Regions from separate parts of the Streptomyces sp. RKAG293 genome, predicted to be linked through region 3. Evidence: riboswitches for the same ligand, from Rfam matches in the RefSeq annotation. Region 3 holds a riboswitch; each other region holds the start of a gene.

The links. Region 3 has a riboswitch for cyclic di-AMP ahead of LNW72_RS17090 (transglycosylase family protein). Riboswitches for the same ligand answer to the same signal wherever they lie in the genome.
Positions count from the first base shown of each region.
Region 1: linked by a shared signal. The riboswitch ahead of LNW72_RS19040 (M23 family metallopeptidase) and the one ahead of LNW72_RS17090 (transglycosylase family protein) in region 3 are both predicted to bind cyclic di-AMP.
Region 2: linked by a shared signal. The riboswitch ahead of LNW72_RS24440 (C40 family peptidase) and the one ahead of LNW72_RS17090 (transglycosylase family protein) in region 3 are both predicted to bind cyclic di-AMP.
Region 4: linked by a shared signal. The riboswitch ahead of LNW72_RS29350 (M23 family metallopeptidase) and the one ahead of LNW72_RS17090 (transglycosylase family protein) in region 3 are both predicted to bind cyclic di-AMP.

Region 1 is NZ_JAJOZB010000001.1:4,335,440-4,339,656, reverse strand. It holds gene LNW72_RS19045 (hypothetical protein) at 353-1,588, shown strand; cyclic di-AMP (ydaO/yuaA leader) riboswitch at 1,970-2,106, shown strand; gene LNW72_RS19040 (M23 family metallopeptidase) at 2,119-3,138, shown strand; gene LNW72_RS19035 (hypothetical protein) at 3,290-3,577, opposite strand; gene LNW72_RS19030 (helix-turn-helix domain-containing protein) at 3,806-4,217, opposite strand, start outside.
Region 2 is NZ_JAJOZB010000001.1:5,446,203-5,450,419, reverse strand. It holds gene pcrA (DNA helicase PcrA) at 1-2,291, opposite strand, end outside; cyclic di-AMP (ydaO/yuaA leader) riboswitch at 2,526-2,700, shown strand; gene LNW72_RS24440 (C40 family peptidase) at 2,707-3,855, shown strand; cyclic di-AMP (ydaO/yuaA leader) riboswitch at 4,060-4,217, shown strand, end outside.
Region 3 is NZ_JAJOZB010000001.1:3,893,700-3,897,916, forward strand. It holds gene eno (phosphopyruvate hydratase) at 101-1,384, opposite strand; gene LNW72_RS17090 (transglycosylase family protein) at 1,733-2,431, opposite strand; cyclic di-AMP (ydaO/yuaA leader) riboswitch at 2,436-2,608, opposite strand; gene LNW72_RS17095 (transglycosylase family protein) at 2,869-3,861, opposite strand; gene LNW72_RS17100 (cytochrome P450) at 4,070-4,217, opposite strand, start outside.
Region 4 is NZ_JAJOZB010000001.1:6,607,234-6,611,450, forward strand. It holds gene LNW72_RS29340 (pitrilysin family protein) at 1-720, shown strand, start outside; gene LNW72_RS29345 (pitrilysin family protein) at 738-2,108, shown strand; cyclic di-AMP (ydaO/yuaA leader) riboswitch at 2,320-2,477, shown strand; gene LNW72_RS29350 (M23 family metallopeptidase) at 2,492-3,334, shown strand; gene LNW72_RS29355 (GntR family transcriptional regulator) at 3,485-4,186, shown strand.

The sequences.
Region 1 (4,217 bases), 440 kb from region 3:
GGTGGGCCGGGTGCATGACCATCGGGTGGGGCGTGACCATCGGGTGGAGGGTGACCATCGGGTGGGACGTGACCATCGTGGGCCCCGCGCGTGAACGCTGCCAAGGGCCAGGCGAATTGGCAGTGGTCCAGACCGGTGAAGAGTGCGCCGAAGCACCGTACCAACACCTCCGGGACCACGGCTTTCACCGTTACACGGAGGTGACGCTTCCCGCATGATCCGGGGATCGGCCGCGTGTGACGATTTCCCTGTCGCAAGCCGCAGGGACCGAACAGGAACGCTGAACGGGAAGCCGCGCGGGGCGCAAAATCCAGCTCCACCCTTCACGTTCCTGTTCCCTGGGGGGATCACCATGTCTGCTCGCACCCTGTCGCGCCGTCCACGTCTCGCCGCCGCCGTCACCGTGGCCGCCGCCGTCTGCGGCACGGCGCTCATGCCGGCCGCGGCGTACGCCGACGCCCCGGCCGCCAAGCCGCTCCACATCGCGTTCGGCACCCCGTCGCCGGCCGGCCCGCTCGCCCGGGGAGGGGCGACCGAGTCCTACACGGTCAGTGCGACGAACAACAACGGCAAGGCGGTCGAGTTCAACGCGAACGTCTTCGGCGTCCCGAGCGGCCCGAGCCCGCTCGACGGCTCCGAGGTGAAGCTCGCGGTCGTGCCGGTCTCGGCGCCGGCCACCGACATCGAGGTGGGGCGCCAGGACATGGCGATGGTGGTGCACCTCCACCCGCACGGCACGAAGTCCGCCCCCTTCTCGATCCCGGCCAACACCACCTACACCTGGAAGATCACCGTCGGGCTCAACACCAACTTCCCCGCCAACGACGGAAATCTCACCCTGACCTTCGACACCGGCAACTACGAGGACAATCCCTCGCACTCGATCCCGTCGATCTCCTTCCAGGCCAGCCCCTCGATCAGGATCGGCACGATCAAGGATCACTTCGGCGGCGCCACCAAGGTGTCGGCTGCGAAGCCGGCGGTGTTCTCGCTCGATGTCGTCAACGAGGCGGGCGGTCACTTCAGCAAGCCTCTGCGCACCCAGCTCACCGCGTTCGGCGCCGGCGGCGACCCGGCGCTGGACCTGTTCGTGTGGCTCGAAGGCCGCTGGGTCGAGGTCGCGGCTCCGGACCACGTCAACACGTGGCTGCTGCCCGACATCCCCACCGGCTTCGCCGAGGGGACGTACCACTACAAGCTCAAGTTCACGCTGCCCGCGGACAAAGCCCCCAAGGCGGCCAAGGTCCTCGAGCTGAACGCCCAGACAGGGCTGAGCAGCGGCAACACCAGCATCATCGCCGAGACCGACGAGAAGATCACCGTTCTCCCCACGGCCCCGGTCACCACTCCGACCGGCACCCCGTCGGCCACCCCGACCCCGACCCCGTCGCCGTCCTCGACCACGAGCAGCCCCGCCGCGGCGGCCCCGGCCACCACGGACGCGCCCATCACCAACACCAAGTCCTCGCTCGCTCACACCGGTGCCAACGGCAGCAACGGCACCCTCGCCGCCGGCGCGGCCGCCCTGGTCGCCGCCGGTGCGGCCATGGCCTTCGCCGGCCTCCGCCGCCGGCGCCGGCAGGGCTGACGCGGGCGGCGCGACGATCTGAGTGACGCACTGGCGTGACGATCTGAGTGACGCACTGGCGTGACGATCTGACGTAACGAGACCCTGACGTGACGAGACCCTGACGTAACGAGACCCCGACGTAACGAACCCCGGCCGGAATCATCCGGCCGGGGTTTCGTCATGCATCACGTTCCGTAGTGGGTCCACCCCACTCCGCATAACAACTGACTCACGCTCACATCACCGTCGTATCACTCCGATCACCCCTCTTCGCCCGATTGCATCCCGTCCATCCCATTAGTCACCTCCGCCAACTCCTCCTTTCAGCTTGGAAAAGACCCCCGGCTCAATTACCGTTCGATAACGCAGCGCGGTCGTCACTGCCGCCGTAGAGGCGGCACCGTGCGCTTGCCGAATCCCGTCCGCGGGAACCGGGGACCCACTAATTGGGGTGAATCGGGCTGCGCTTTGGCCCGTAGGAGACCTTCCTGCTCCGAACCCGTCAGCTAACCCGGTAGGCGAGAAGGAAGGAAAGGAGAGCGCCACCCGTGGCGTCGAACCAGTCTGCCTACGCCCCTTCACCCGAGGCTCCGGAAGCCGGGGAATGGGACGAATGGAACCCCACCGCGGAGTCCGTCGCCCCGGATCGGGGCAACAAGCACCGGCTCCCCAAGCCGCGTTCCATAGCCCGTGGTTCGACCGTTTTGAGCGTCGCGGCCGTGGCCGCGATGGGCGCGGGCGGAATGGCGGCGGCCGCCGACAAGTCGCCGGTGCCGATCTCGCTCCCGGACCTGTCCGAGCTGCCGGACGCGCCGGACCTTCCGAAGCTGTCCGAGATGCCGGGGATCAGTTCCCTCGTGGGCGGGGACCACGCCCCGGTGGCCGCGGCGTCCACCGCCGAGCACGGCGCCACCACGACCTCATGGTCGGCGGACGCCGGCGAGGCGCTCCGCACCCGCATCCTCGAGCACGTCGCCCAGCAGCGTGACGCAGCGGACCAGGCGGTGCGCGACGCGGCCGCCGGCCAAGCGGCGGCAACGGCCGCCAAGGAGGCCGCCGCGCAGAAGGTGCGGGACACGGCCGCCGCGGCGAAGGCGGAGGTCGCCGCCAAGAAGAAGGCCGCGGAGGTCGCCGCAGCGAAGGCCGAGGCCGACCGCCTCGCCGCGCTCGCGGCCTCGTACACCAAGCCGGTCGCCTCGTACACGCTCACCGCGAGCTTCGGGGAGTCCAGCTCCCTGTGGGCCAACACCCACACCGGCCAGGACTTCGCGGCCCCCACCGGTACGCCGGTGTCCGCGATCCACAGCGGCACCATCACCTCGGCCGCCTGGGCGGGTTCGTACGGCTACCGCATCATCCTGACCCTCGATGACGGCACCGAGATCTGGTACTGCCACCTGTCCTCCATGGTGCAGACCTCGGGCAAGGTCACCACGGGCGAGACCATCGGCCGGGTCGGAGCCACCGGCAACGTCACCGGGCCGCACCTCCACATCGAGGTCCGCCCGGGAGCGGGCGACCCGATCGACCCGATGCCGTGGCTGCGCGCCCGTGGCATGGACGTCTGACCGAAGGGGCCCGGCCAACCGCTGAGCAGCCCAACCGCCCAACCGCCCAACCGCCCAACAGTCCAACGGCAAACCCTGACGGCCCTGGTGACCCCCCGCGCCAGGGCCGTCGGCATGTCCGACCGTCCGACCGTCCGACGAACTCTCGGGCCTACGACAGGTCGACGATGTCCTCCGCGTAGAGCGTCTCCAGCGGCCGCGGGCCGATGTACTGCTGGCAGTTGCACGGCCGGGCCTCGTACGAGACGGGCTTCTTCTCGGCGTCCCACGCGGTCGGCGTCTGCACCACTTCGTGGCACTTGCCCTGCTTGTCGTGCTTGGCCAGATGGTGCGTGCAGCCGCAGATCGCCTCCGGCGGCCGGTTCGCCGCCTGCAGCGCCCGCTGCTTCTCGCCCTCCGCGGAGATCAGCTCGACCTTCCGCTCATGCCGGGTACGCATGGCATGCCGGAACCGATTGCCCCACCAGCCACCGCCCGACAGGACGACCCACGCAATGGCCCACACGTACCAGCCCACGACCGACCGCCCCCATCCTCCACTTGCACGCTCGCGCCTCGTGTGGCGTGAAGTTGCATCGTAGTAGCCGCAGCTGCCGCAAACACCGGGGCCGCAGCCCGTGATCCAGCGCAAGGCCGGAGCGTCTCCCCGAAAAGTGGGCCGGCCCCCTCAGACCCCTGCCAACGCCGCACGCACCCGCGCCCGTCCTTCCCGCGCGACAGACGAGGCCGGAGCCGACGGCGTACGACCCTCGCGTGCACACGGCCCGCACTTGCCCCGGCCGGCCGCCAACGGCCGCCCGCAGTTCTCGCACTCAAGGACATCAGGCCGATGCCCGGACGGCGCCTTCGGCGGAAGCTTCCGGCTCAGTCGCGACCGTAGAAATCCAGCGGGCGTGAACACCGTCTTCGGCAGCCCGGCGGTCAGCATCTGCGCGAGCGCCCCCTCCGGCACTCCCCGCTCCCGCCACTGTGCCAAGAGGGGCAGCAAGGGCACCGCTTCCAGCACCCCGAGCGTCAGCCGGGGTTCAATCCGCGCGATCCGCCGCAGCAGCGCGCCGTCCTGGGTCGTCAGCTCGACG
Region 2 (4,217 bases), 1.6 Mb from region 3:
ACCGGCCGGTCCGTCGCCCGCCGGGTCGCGAAGCCCTTGGGGCCCGCCTTGGCGCGCGAGGACGACAACGACGACGCGGCGGCGGACATCGCGGCCCCCGGCGCGGCCACCGGGCCGGTCCGCTTCCAGTCGATCAGCGTGGGCGGGATCTCCTCCAGGAAGCGCGAGGCCGGGTTGTACGAGGGCTGGCCCCACGCGCTGCGCATCGTCGACCGCGTCACGTACAGCCGCTCGCGCGCCCGCGTGATGCCGACGTACGCCAGTCGCCGCTCCTCCTCCAGCTCCTTGGCCTGGCCCAGCGCCCGCATGTGCGGGAAGACCCCGTCCTCCATGCCGGTGAGGAAGACCACCGGGAACTCGAGGCCCTTGGCGGTGTGCAGCGTCATCAGCGTTATGACGCCGCCCCCCTCCTCGTCGTCCGGGATCTGGTCCGAGTCGGCGACCAGCGCGACGCGCTCCAGGAACTCGGAGAGGGTGCCGGGCTCCGCGTCCTCGGCGGCGGCCCGCTCCTGCTCGAACTCCAGGGCGACGGCGGCGAGTTCCTGGAGGTTCTCGATGCGGGTCTCGTCCTGCGGGTCCGTGGAGGCCTGGAGCTCCGCGAGATAGCCCGTGCGCTCCATCACCGCTTCGAGGACGGTCGCGGGACCGGCCCCCGACTCGACGATGGTGCGCAGCTCCTCCAGCAGCTCGTTGAACTTCCTGACCGCGTTGGAGGAGCGGGCGGCCATGCCGTACGCCTCGTCGACCCGGCGCAGTGCCTGCGAGAAGGAGATCTTCTCGCGCAGCGACAGGGCGTCGATCATCGCCTCGGCCCGGTCGCCGATACCGCGCTTGGGCACGTTCAGGATCCGGCGGAGCGGGACGGTGTCCTCGGGGTTCGACAGGACGCGCAGGTACGCGAGGATGTCGCGGACCTCCTTGCGCTCGTAGAAGCGCACCCCGCCGACGACCTTGTACGGCAGCCCGACGCGGATGAAGACCTCTTCGAAGACACGCGACTGGGCGTTGGTCCGGTAGAAGACGGCGACGTCACCGGGGCGGGAGTCACCCGCGTCCGTCAGCCGGTCGATCTCCTCGGCGATGTACTGCGCCTCGTCGTGCTCGTGGTCGGCGACATAGCCCGTGATGATCGGGCCGTCGCCGGCGTCGGTCCACAGGTTCTTGGCGCGGCGGCCTGCGTTGCGCTCGATGACGGCGTTGGCGGCCGTGAGGATCGTCTGCGTGGAGCGGTAGTTCTGCTCCAGCAGGATCGTCGTCGCCTGCGGGTAGTCCTCTTCGAACTGCAGGATGTTGCGGATGGTGGCACCGCGGAAGGCGTAGATGCTCTGGTCCGCGTCACCCACCACGCACAGCTCGGCCGTGTGGTCGCCGGTGCCGACCAGCTCGCGCACCAGCGTGTACTGGGCGTGGTTGGTGTCCTGGTACTCGTCCACGAGGACGTGGCGGAACCGGCGCCGGTAGTGCTCGGCGACGTCGGGGAACGCCTGGAGCAGGTGCACCGTGGTCATGATGATGTCGTCGAAGTCCAGGGCGTTGGCCTCGCGCAGCCGCGCCTGGTAGAGCGCGTACGCCTCGGCGACGTGCTTCTCGAAGGGGTTCTCCGCCTGCCGGGCGTAGTCCTCCTCGTCGATCAGCTCGTTCTTGAGGTTCGAGACCTTCGCGCTGAACGCCTTCGGCGGGAACTGCTTGGGGTCGAGGTCCAGGTCCCGGCAGACGAGCGCCATGAGCCGCTTGGAGTCGGCGGCGTCGTAGATCGAGAAGCTGGAGGTGAAGCCGAGCTTCTTGCTCTCGCGGCGCAGGATCCGCACGCACGCGCTGTGGAACGTCATGACCCACATCGCGTTGGCGCGCGCGCCGACGAGGTCGCCGACGCGTTCCTTCATCTCGCCCGCGGCCTTGTTGGTGAACGTGATCGCGAGGATCTCGCCTGGGTGCACCCCGCGGGTGCCCAGCAGATGGGCGATGCGGTGCGTCAGCACCCGCGTCTTGCCCGATCCGGCGCCCGCGACGATGAGCAGCGGCCCGCCCGCGTGCACGACGGCGGCGCGCTGCTGCTCGTTCAGCCCCTCCAGGAGCTGCGCGGGGTCGACGACGGGGCGGGCGGCCCCGTCCCGGTAGTACGCGTCCCGGCCACCGTGCGGGGGCTCGTTGAAGCGCCCGCCGAAGAGGTCGTCCGCGGCATCGTCCGGCCGGTGCGCGGACCCGTGCTCCGGGGGCGGCGGGACGGATTCCGACGCGTGGTCGGGGGCCTGGAGGTCGGCCAGGAAGCTGTCGTCAAAGAGGCTGCTCATCGCTTCCCGAGTCTAGGCGCCCCCACTGACACCTCACACTCCGCTTGGCGGAGTCCGTCCGGACGTGGACCGGGCCTGAAAGATTCGTCACTCTCCGCGACCGGATCCGACCACCGAGCACAGATCACGAAATGGTTTCGGGCCTATCGGACACCGGTCTTCCCACCGGACACGAGAGTTGGCTACCGTGCCGGACCAGGCGGTCCGTCCTCCACCTCGGCAACACGCCGTCACGGACCGTCTCCGCTGAGTGCGGCCGAGAGGCCGCAGCCGGGGACCCACTGGCATCACTGGGGTGAATCGGTCCGCACGGGATGTTCCGCAGGGGACGTTCCGCACGAACCGTAGGGCGACCTTCCGACAGCCCGAACCCGACAGCTAACCCGGTAAGCGGTTTACGGAAGGATTTCCCGCCTTGGCGTCGCACCGCAAACCCCGCCCCGGCATACGCGCCGGCCTGCTCACCACGACCGGCCCCCGCGCGGCCGTCGGATTCACGGCGGCGGCACTGGCCACCGTCACCCTGCTGGGCGAGACCGCGAGCGCGGCGCCCGCGCAGCCGCAGCCGCCCTCCATCGAAGAGGTCCAGGCGAAGGTCGACGCGCTCAACCACGACGCCGAGGTCGCCACCGAGCGCTACAACGGCGCGAAGGAGCAGGCCGACCAGCAGAGCTCCAAGGTCGAGGCGCTGTTGAGCCAGGTCGCACAGCGGACCGAGTCGCTCAACGACGCGCGGCGCGTCCTGGGCCAGTACGCGGCCGCCCAGTACCGCAGCGGCGGCGTCGAGGGGACGAGCACGTTCCTGCTCTCCGCCGATCCGCAGCAGTTCTTCGACCAGACGCACCAGATGAAGCGGATGACCGGCAACCAGAAGGAAGCGGTCGAGAACTTCCGCACCCAGCAGGCCACGACGACGCAGAAGCGCACCGAGGCGGTGAAGAGCCTCGGCGCGCTGACCTCGGCGCAGACCAAGCTGCAGACGGAGAAGACCGCCGTCCGGCAGAAGCTCGCGGCGGCGCAGACGCTCCTCAACTCCCTCACCGCGCAGGAGAAGGCCCGGCTGGAGGCGCTGGTGGCCAAGAAGGAGGAGCAGGCTCGCAAGCTGGCCGCGGAGGTCGCCGCCAAGGAGAAGGCCGCACGGGAGGCCGCCGCCAAGGAGGCCGCGAAGACCGGCGCCGGGACGGGCACCGGCGGTTCGGGTTCGAACACCACCTCGTCGAAGGCGGCGAAGGCCATCGCGTTCGCCCGCGCTCAGCTCGGGGATCCGTACGGGTGGGGTGCGACGGGTATGGACTCGTGGGACTGCTCAGGGCTGACGCAGGCGGCCTGGAAGGCGGCCGGCGTCACCCTGCCGCGCACCACCTGGGACCAGGTGAAGGCCGGCGAGCGCGTCTCGATGTCGGACCTGCGGCCCGGCGACCTGATCTTCTTCTACGACGACATCAGTCATGTCGGCCTCTACATAGGGGACGGCAACATGATCCACGCGCCGCACACCGGCACGGTCGTCAAGATCGCACCGATCACCCAAATGCCGGTTTACGGAGCTTCTCGCCCGTCCTGAAGTTCACCGTCTCGAATGTCGCGGATCGACAGGCGGCCCGACAGGGCCCGACTGTCGGCCCGCCATTCGGACGGACGGTCACAATAGGTAAGGTAACGAAGCGATTTCGCTCACCTTCTGATGGAAACTTCCCAAGAGTCACTCAAGTTGACTACGGTGGCCCGCTAGGCAGCTCGTTCCACAAGCCGGCGCAGTGCCGACGGCGAGCTGCCTCCGCTGAATCCGACCGCGAGGCCGGAACCGGGGACCCACACGCAGGACTTGGGGTGAATCGGGGCGAACGTCCGCACAACGGACGTGAGCACCGTAGGGCAGCCTTCCATCGCCCGAACCCGTCAGCTAACCCGGTAAGCGGTCCACGG
Region 3 (4,217 bases):
CCGCACGTACCTACGTCCCCGGCCACGGTACGGGACCGGGCGCGGGGACGTAGGTCAGACGTGCGGGCGGTGCCGCCGATCAGCCCTCGGGCCGGCCGGGTCAGCCCTTGAAGCGGGGGAACGCGGAACGGCCGGCGTAGACCGCCGCGTCGTCCAGGATCTCCTCGATGCGCAGGAGCTGGTTGTACTTGGCGACGCGCTCGGAGCGGGCCGGGGCGCCGGTCTTGATCTGGCCGCAGTTGGTGGCGACGGCGAGGTCGGCGATGGTGACGTCCTCGGTCTCACCGGAACGGTGCGACATCATGCACTTGAAGCCGTTGCGCTGGGCCAGCTCGACCGCGTCGAGGGTCTCGGTGAGCGAGCCGATCTGGTTGACCTTGACGAGCAGCGCGTTGGCCGAGCCCTCGTCGATACCGCGCTGCAGGCGCTCCGGGTTGGTGACGAAGAGGTCGTCGCCGACGATCTGGACCTTGTCGCCGAGCTTGGCGGTGAGAGCCTTCCAGCCCTCCCAGTCCTCCTCGTTCAGCGGGTCCTCGATGGAGACCAGCGGGTACGCGGCGACCAGCTCGGCGTAGTAGTCGGAGAGCTCGCCGGCGGAGATCTTCTTGCCCTCGAAGTCGTACGAACCGTCCTCGTTGTGGAACTCGGAGGCGGCGACGTCGAGCGCGAGCGCGATGTCCTGGCCCGGCTGGTAGCCGGCCTTCTTGATGGCCTCGACGATGAGGTCGAGCGCCTCACGGTTGGAGTCGAGGTTCGGCGCGAAGCCGCCCTCGTCGCCCAGACCGGTGGACAGCCCGCGCTCCTTCAGCACGCCCTTGAGCGTGTGGTAGACCTCGGCGCCCCAGCGCAGGGCCTCGGAGAAGGACTCGGCACCGATCGGCGCGATCATGAACTCCTGGATGTCCACGTTCGAGTCGGCGTGCGACCCGCCGTTCAGGATGTTCATCATCGGGACCGGCAGCACGTGCGCGTTCGGGCCGCCGAGGTAGCGGAAGAGCGGCAGGTCGGACGCTTCGGAGGCGGCGTGCGCGACGGCGAGCGAGACGCCGAGGATGGCGTTGGCGCCGAGCGAGGACTTGTCCGGGGTGGCGTCCAGGTCGAACATCGCCTGGTCGATCAGCCGCTGCTCGGTGGCGTCGTAGCCGACGAGCTCCGGGCCGATCTGCTCGATGACGGCGAGAACGGCCTTCTCGACGCCCTTGCCCATGTAGCGGGTCTTGTCACCGTCGCGGAGCTCCAGGGCCTCGAAGGCTCCGGTCGAGGCACCGGACGGCACGGCCGCACGGCCGGTGCTGCCGTCGTCGAGGCCGACCTCGACCTCGACGGTGGGGTTGCCTCGTGAGTCGAGGATTTCCCGGGCTACGACGACGTCGATGGACGGCACGAGTGTCTCCTTCAGGCTGTGTACAGCTGATGCGTGTCTCTCTGCTCTTGCGACACGAGCCTAACCGCCCGGGGAGGGTAGACCCGTCGATCGGCCGACCCCTGAGACGAAAAAGGGCCCAAAGGCTGACAACAGGTGACCAACGGCGCCTTACGCCGCGTGCCGGACGCCAAAACCCCGGCCCGGCACGCTCGGGGGGAGTGCGTGCCTGGCCGGGGAGTCCTGGGGTTCGACGGGATCCGGCGTGATTCAGAAGGATCCAGCAGGATCCCGTCGGGGTTCAGCGGAGGAGAGCCGGCGGGGCGGCGGCCCGGGCGACCAGGCCGGCCGCGCCCGCGGCTATCGGTCTCAGCTGAGGTGCAGCTGCTGGCCCGGGTAGATCAGGTCGGCGTCGCTGACGATGCTCTTGTTGAGCTCGAACAGCTTCTCCCAGCCGCCGGCGACGTGGTGCGCCTGGGCGATCCCGGAAAGGCTGTCACCGGTGACGACCTTGTACTCGCCGTTGCCCTGCTGGACCGGCGCGGCCTTCTTGGTCTCGGCCGGCTTGGCGGCGGGCTTGGTCTTCTTGACCGGGGCGCGGTTCTCGGACTTGCCGCGGCTGGCGGTGTCCGAGGTGTCGCGCGAGGTGGTGCTCTTCGACGGGGTGCTCTTCGTCGCGGAACCGGTGTTCACGTCGGCGGCCGGGCCACCGGCGGTCAGGTTGCCGGCGCCGGCGCAGGCCCAGGCACCCGGGCCCTGCAGGGCGAGCAGCTTCTCGGCTACCGCAATCTGCTGGTCCTTGGTGGCGAGGTCGGCGCGGGAGGCGTACGCGGTGCCGCCGGCGGCTTCCCAGCTGGACTGGGAGAACTGCAGGCCGCCGTAGTAGCCGTTACCGGTGTTGATCGACCAGTTGCCGCCGGACTCGCACTGGGCGACAGCGTCCCAGGTGGCGACCGAAGCGGCGGAGGCGCCGGTGGCACCCATCAGCGGAACGGCGATCGCGGCGGTGGTGACACCGGCAATCGCGGCAATTCGGGTGAACTTGGACGGGCGACGGTGCTTAGCCATGGTTGTTCATCCTCACCGACGCCTACGAGGTCAGCTGTCGGGTTCGGGCGTGAGTTGCCCGGCTGCGCGGCTTTCGCCGTGCTGCTTCACCCCAAGCCGGTCCGTCCCCCACGAGTTCGGGTCCGGGCCGGCGGAAGACCTTGGGTCCCCCGCTCCTGCCTACGGCGCTTTCGCGTCGACTGTTCCCGTCGGTCGGCGGCAGGACTCGGCGATCCTGACCGGCGGGGCCCGCTGTGGCGAGCAGTACGACGTTAAACACACGATCCCGGCGAGGACAAACATCCCGGGGTCGTACAGCAACTCCCCCATCCGGCTGAACGGACCCACAGAACCGCAGGTCGGAAGGGAGAAAGGCGGCGCGGTGCGAGCGGGCCGGCACGGCCGCCACGGAGACCCTTGTCACAAGGTCCGGGGTGCCGGGATCGTGTTGAGCGGTCTCAGAAGCTCAAGTCCAGGTGCTGCCCAGGGAGAATCAGGTCGGGATTGTCCCCAACAATCTGGTCATTTGCCCCATAAAGCGCCTTCCATCCGCCCTGCAGATGATGGTCGGCGGCGATGTCGCAGAGGTTGTCGCCCGGCACGACGACGTAGTCGCCGTCGGCCGCCACATCGCCCTGCCCGGTGTTCTGATCACCGTTCAGACCGTCGGCGGCACCCGCGGCCCGGTCGGCGTCGCGCGAGGCGCGGTCGGTGCTCTGCCCGTCGGTGGAGTCCGGCGATCCGGGCTTGGCGTGCTTGCCCTGGCTCTTGCCCGCGGCGCCCGGCGTGGTGTCCGCCAGTTCCGGGGAGGTGCTCGGGGCGGTCGGCGTGGTGGCCGGCGTGGTGGCGTCCGAAGGGTCGGTCGTCGGGTCGGCCGCCGGGTCGGTCGTCGGAGTGCCGGTGGGCGTCGACGGAGACGTCGGCGTCGTGGAGACCGGAGGCGTCGTCGGCGTCGCGGGTGTCGTGGGCGTCGTCGGCGTCGTCGGCGTCGTCGGCGTCGTGGTGGGCGCCGTCGGCTTCGTGGTGACCAACGGCGGCAGGATCGAGCCCGGGTCGATCTTCGGCGGCGCTTCGCCGGTCACGAGCCCCGCGGGTCCCGAGCAACCGGGCCAGGCGTCGGGCCCGAGTTCCTTCAGCAGCGTTTCGGCCACGGCTATCTGCTGCGAGCGGCTCGCCAGGTCGGGGCGCTCGGCGTAGACCGTGCCGCCGTACTGCTCCCAGGTGTCCTCGGTGATCGACAGACCCCCGTAGAAGCCGTTGCCGTGGTTGGCGCTCCACATGCCGCCGCTCTCACACACCGCCACCTTGTCCCAGACCGTGGCGTCGGCCGCCTGCGCGGCGCCTGCACCGAGCAGCGGGAGTGCGATCCCCGCTCCGGTCGCCGCGACCACCACGATGGCGGTCGGGGCCTGGCGCGGTCGGCGGTGTCTGCCGTTCCCGGACTTCAGCATGCGGTCACCCTTCTCCAAAAACATTGACTACGGCCCTGCGTCATATTCGAGAAGCCTGCGATGACCGCAGAACGTAGCGGTGTTGACCATCGCATCACAAGTCGGTGTAGCGGGCATCACGCTGAGGTCACGGTCGATTTCAGCCCGTACCTCGTGTACAGGACATTTTTGACGTTCCATCAGGGTTTAGCGGTGTGAAAGGCTGGACTCAGGGCGTCGATTCGGGGATTCCGCTTTCGCCGGATCCGCCGGCGCCGGCTTCCGGGGTGAAGCCCACCGGCAGCGTCCGCAGCCCGCGCATGATGAGCCCGCCGCGCCACCGCAGATCGTCCGGCTCGGCCGCCAGCCGCAGGTCC
Region 4 (4,217 bases), 2.7 Mb from region 3:
ATCGACCCCGAGCAGACGCTGGCCTGGGTCGAGAAGTACTTCGGCACCATCCCCGGCCACGACGGCAAGCCCGCCCCGCGCGACGGATCGCTGCCCGACGTGATGGGCGGACAGCTCCGCGAGGTCGTCGAGGAGGACGTGCCCTCACGCGCCCTGATGGCCGCGTACCGGCTGCCGCACGACGGCACCCGGGAGTCCGACGCGGCCGACCTGGCGCTGACCGTGCTCGGCGGCGGCGAGTCGTCCCGGCTGCACAACCGGCTGGTGCGGCACGACCGCAGCGCCGTGGCGGCCGGCTTCGGCCTGCTGCGGCTGGCCGGCGCGCCGTCGCTCGGCTGGCTGGACATCAAGGCGTCCAGCGGCGCCGAACTCGCCGACATCGAGGCGGCCGTCGACGAGGAGCTGGCCCGCTTCGCCGCCGAGGGACCCACTCCGCAGGAGATGGAGCGCGCCCAGGCGCAGCTGGAACGCGAGTGGCTGGACCGGCTCGCGACCGTGGGCGGCCGGGCCGACGAACTGTGCCGCTTCGCGGTGCTCTACGGCGACCCGCAGCTGGCGCTCAGCGCCGTCCAGCGGGTGTTGGAGATCACCGCCGCGGAGGTACAGGCCGTCGCCGCGGCCCGGCTGCGCCCCGACAACCGAGCCGTTCTGGTCTACGAGCCCACCGGCTCGCCCGACGAGGCGGCCGACGAGACCGAGCAGGAAGGCGCGGACCAGTGACCGACGTCGCCGCGACCATGACGTTCCACCCCCAGCCGCAGCCGGGCGCCCCCAAGCCGTGGGCCTTCCCGGCCCCCGACCGGTCGACGCTCGGCAACGGGCTGACCGTGCTCACCAGCCACCGCCCCGGCCAGCAGGTCGTGGCGGTGGAGGTGCTGCTCTCGGCGCCGCTGGACGCCGAACCCGAGGGCCTGGACGGGGTGGCCACGATCATGGCCCGCGCGTTCTCCGAGGGCACCGACAAGCTCACCGCGGAGGAGTTCGCCGCCGAGCTGGAGCGCTGCGGCGCCACGCTCGACGCGCACGCCGACCACCCGGGCGTCCGGGTCTCGCTGGAGGTCCCGGCCTCCCGGCTGGACAAGGCCCTCGGGCTGCTCGCGGACGCCCTGCGCGCCCCCGCGTTCCCCGACGGCGAGGTCGAGCGGCTGGTCAACAACCGGCTCGACGAGATCCCGCACGAGCTGGCCAACCCGGCCCGCCGCGCCTCCATGGCGCTCTCCGCGGAGCTGTTCCCCGCCGATCTGCGCTGCTCCCGCCCGCGCCAGGGCACCGAGCAGACGGTGGCGAGGATCGACGCCGCGGCCGTCCGGGCGTTCTACGACGCGCATGTGCGCCCCGCCACCACCACGGCCGTCGTCGTCGGTGACCTGACCGGCATCGACCTGGTCGCGCTGCTGGACGAGACGCTCGGCGAGTGGACCGGCTCGACCGCGGAGCCCCGCCCGCTGCCGCAGATCACCGCCGACGACACCGCGCGCGTGGTGATCGTGGACCGGCCGGGCGCGGTACAGACCCAGCTGCTGATCGGCCGTACCGGCTCCGACCGGCACGACCCGGTCTGGGCGGCCCAGGTGCTCGGCACGTACTGCCTGGGCGGCACCCTGACGTCCCGGCTGGACCGGGTGCTGCGCGAGGAGAAGGGCTACACGTACGGCGTGCGGGCCTTCGGCCAGGTGCTGCTGTCCACCCCGGAGGGGACGGGCGCCTCGCTGCTCGCCATCAGCGGCTCGGTGGCCACCGAGGTCACCGGACCCGCGCTCGCCGACGCCTGGCAGGTCGTCCGCACCCTGGCGGCCGAGGGGCTGACCGACGACGAGCGCGATGTCGCCGTGCAGAACCTCGTCGGAGTGGCTCCGCTGCGCTACGAGACGGCCGCGGCCGTCGCCGGCACGCTCGCCGACCAGGTCGAGCAGTTCCTGCCGGACGACTTCCAGGCCCAGATGTACGCGCGGCTGGCGCGGACCGGCACCGTGGAGGCGACCGCCGCGGTGGTCAGCGCCTTCCCGCTGGACCGCATGGTCGTCGTCCTCGTGGGCGACGCCTCGGCGATCGAGGGGCCCGTCACAGAGCTGGGACTCGGCCCCGTGAAGGTCATCGCGGCCGGCTGACCGGATTCGGCCGCGCGCCGGCCGATGGGCGGCGGAACCCTGGCGCACCCCTTGGGGCGCCGGGGTTCCGGGCTTTTTCGATCTTTATCGGCCCGCAAACCTCCCTTGTGGCGAACGCAACAAATCACCTGATCTGTTTGCCGTAACCGACACGGTCCGATTAGCGTCCTGCTCTGCTGTCCGTCACCATCCGCCGCGTCCAGCGGCAACCGGGCAGTGATCGCCGAGTCCCCGTCTGGCGCGAGCCTGGGGAGCCGGGGACCCACGTCCCTGGGGTGAATCGGGCCGCCCTCACCACGAGGCAGCCCGTAGGAGACCTTCCTGCTCCGAACCCGTCAGCTAACCCGGTAGGCGAGAAGGAAGGAAAGGATCTCGCCGCACCCATGGCGTTCACTGTTCTGCCCGCGCCCAGCGGGAAGCACCGCCGTCCCCGTCGTGCCGCACTCCGCACCGGGACCACCCTGGCCGGCGTCGCCGTTCTGACCGCGGCCGGCACCTTCGGCGCCACCGCGGCCACCGCGCTCTCCACCCCGGAACGCGCCGTCGTTCCCAACACCATCGAGGACACGTCGTTCGCTCGCGCCCTCGACGCCTCGGACAGCCTCACCAACTCCCTCGCCGCCCAGGCCGCCGCCCAGCACAAGGCGGCCGACGAGACCAAGCGTGTGGCCGCCGAGGCCAAGCGCAAGGCCGATGAGGCCAGGCGCGTGGCCCAGGCCGCCGCAGCCGCCAAGAAGAAGGCCGCGGCCGAGGCGATGATCAAGGCCGAGCGTGCCGCCGAGGCCCGCGCCGCCCGTGCCGAGGAGGAGCGCAAGAAGCTCAACTCCTTCGTGCTGCCCGTCGACAGCGGCATCGGCACCGGCTACAAGGTCCCCGGCTCCATGTGGGCCTCCGGCTACCACACCGGCGTCGACTTCACCGCGTCCACCGGCACCCCGGTCCACGCCGTGGGCGCCGGCACCGTCGTCACCGCGGGCTTCGACTCGGCGTACGGCAACAACGTCGTGATCCGGCACAGCGACGGCATCTACACGCTGTGCGCCCACATGTCCTCGCTCAGCGTGTCGGTCGGCGAGACCGTGACCACCGGCCAGCAGATCGGCCTGTCCGGCGCGACCGGCAACGTCACCGGACCGCACGTGCACTTCGAGGCCCGCACCACGGCCGACTACGGTTCGGACATCGACCCCGTGGCGTACCTCCGCTCGCACGGCGTCTCCATCTGATCCACCGGAGACCAGCACCCCCGTCCCCCTCGAAGGCCCCGGCTCCCCGCCGGGGCCTTCGTGCTGTCCAAAAATAATCCATGAATTCTGGACTGCGGTCGGAATCCTGGTTGTGCTGGAATAGAGTCGCCGAAGAATACGGGGAAAAGAATGGAGACCGGCGATGCGGAATCGGATGTGAACGGGACGGACGGCGCGGGGCGTCGTATCTCCGCACAGGTCGTGTGCACCGCGATCCGTGACGACATCGTCGGCGGTTTCTATCCGCCGGGCAGCCGGCTGACCGAGGAGCTGCTGGCGAGGCGTTACGGGGTCTCCCGGGTCCCGGTGCGCGAGGCGCTGCGGACCCTGGAGTCGGAGGGGTTCGTCCGTACCCGCCGGCACGCGGGCGCCTCCGTCGCCGAGCCGACGGAGCAGGAGGCAGCCGACCTGCTGGAGATCCGCGGCCTGCTGGAGCCGCTGGGGGCCGCCAGGGCCGCGCAGCGGCGCACCGACGCCCACCTCAAGGTGTTGCGCGGGCTGGTGCGGCTGGGTCAGGAACGTTCCCAGCAGGGCCAGCTGTCGGATCTGCCGTCCCTGAACGGCTGGTTCCACGAGACGCTCGCCCAGGCCTCCGGCAGCCCCACGCTGGCCGCGCTGCTCACCCAGCTGCGGCACAAGATCGCCTGGGTGTACGGGGAGGGGGACCCCGGCCGGGCGGTGGAGTCCTGGGAGGAGCACGGCGCGATAGTCGACGCCGTGGCCCGCGGCGACGCGGAACGGGCCCGCAGGATCTCGGCCGGGCATGTGGAGCGCGCGGTCTCGGTGAGGACTCCGAAACACCCTGTATACGCCGCGCGGCGGCGGAATTAACAATGGCGCCGTATACAAGTGGGCAGAAATA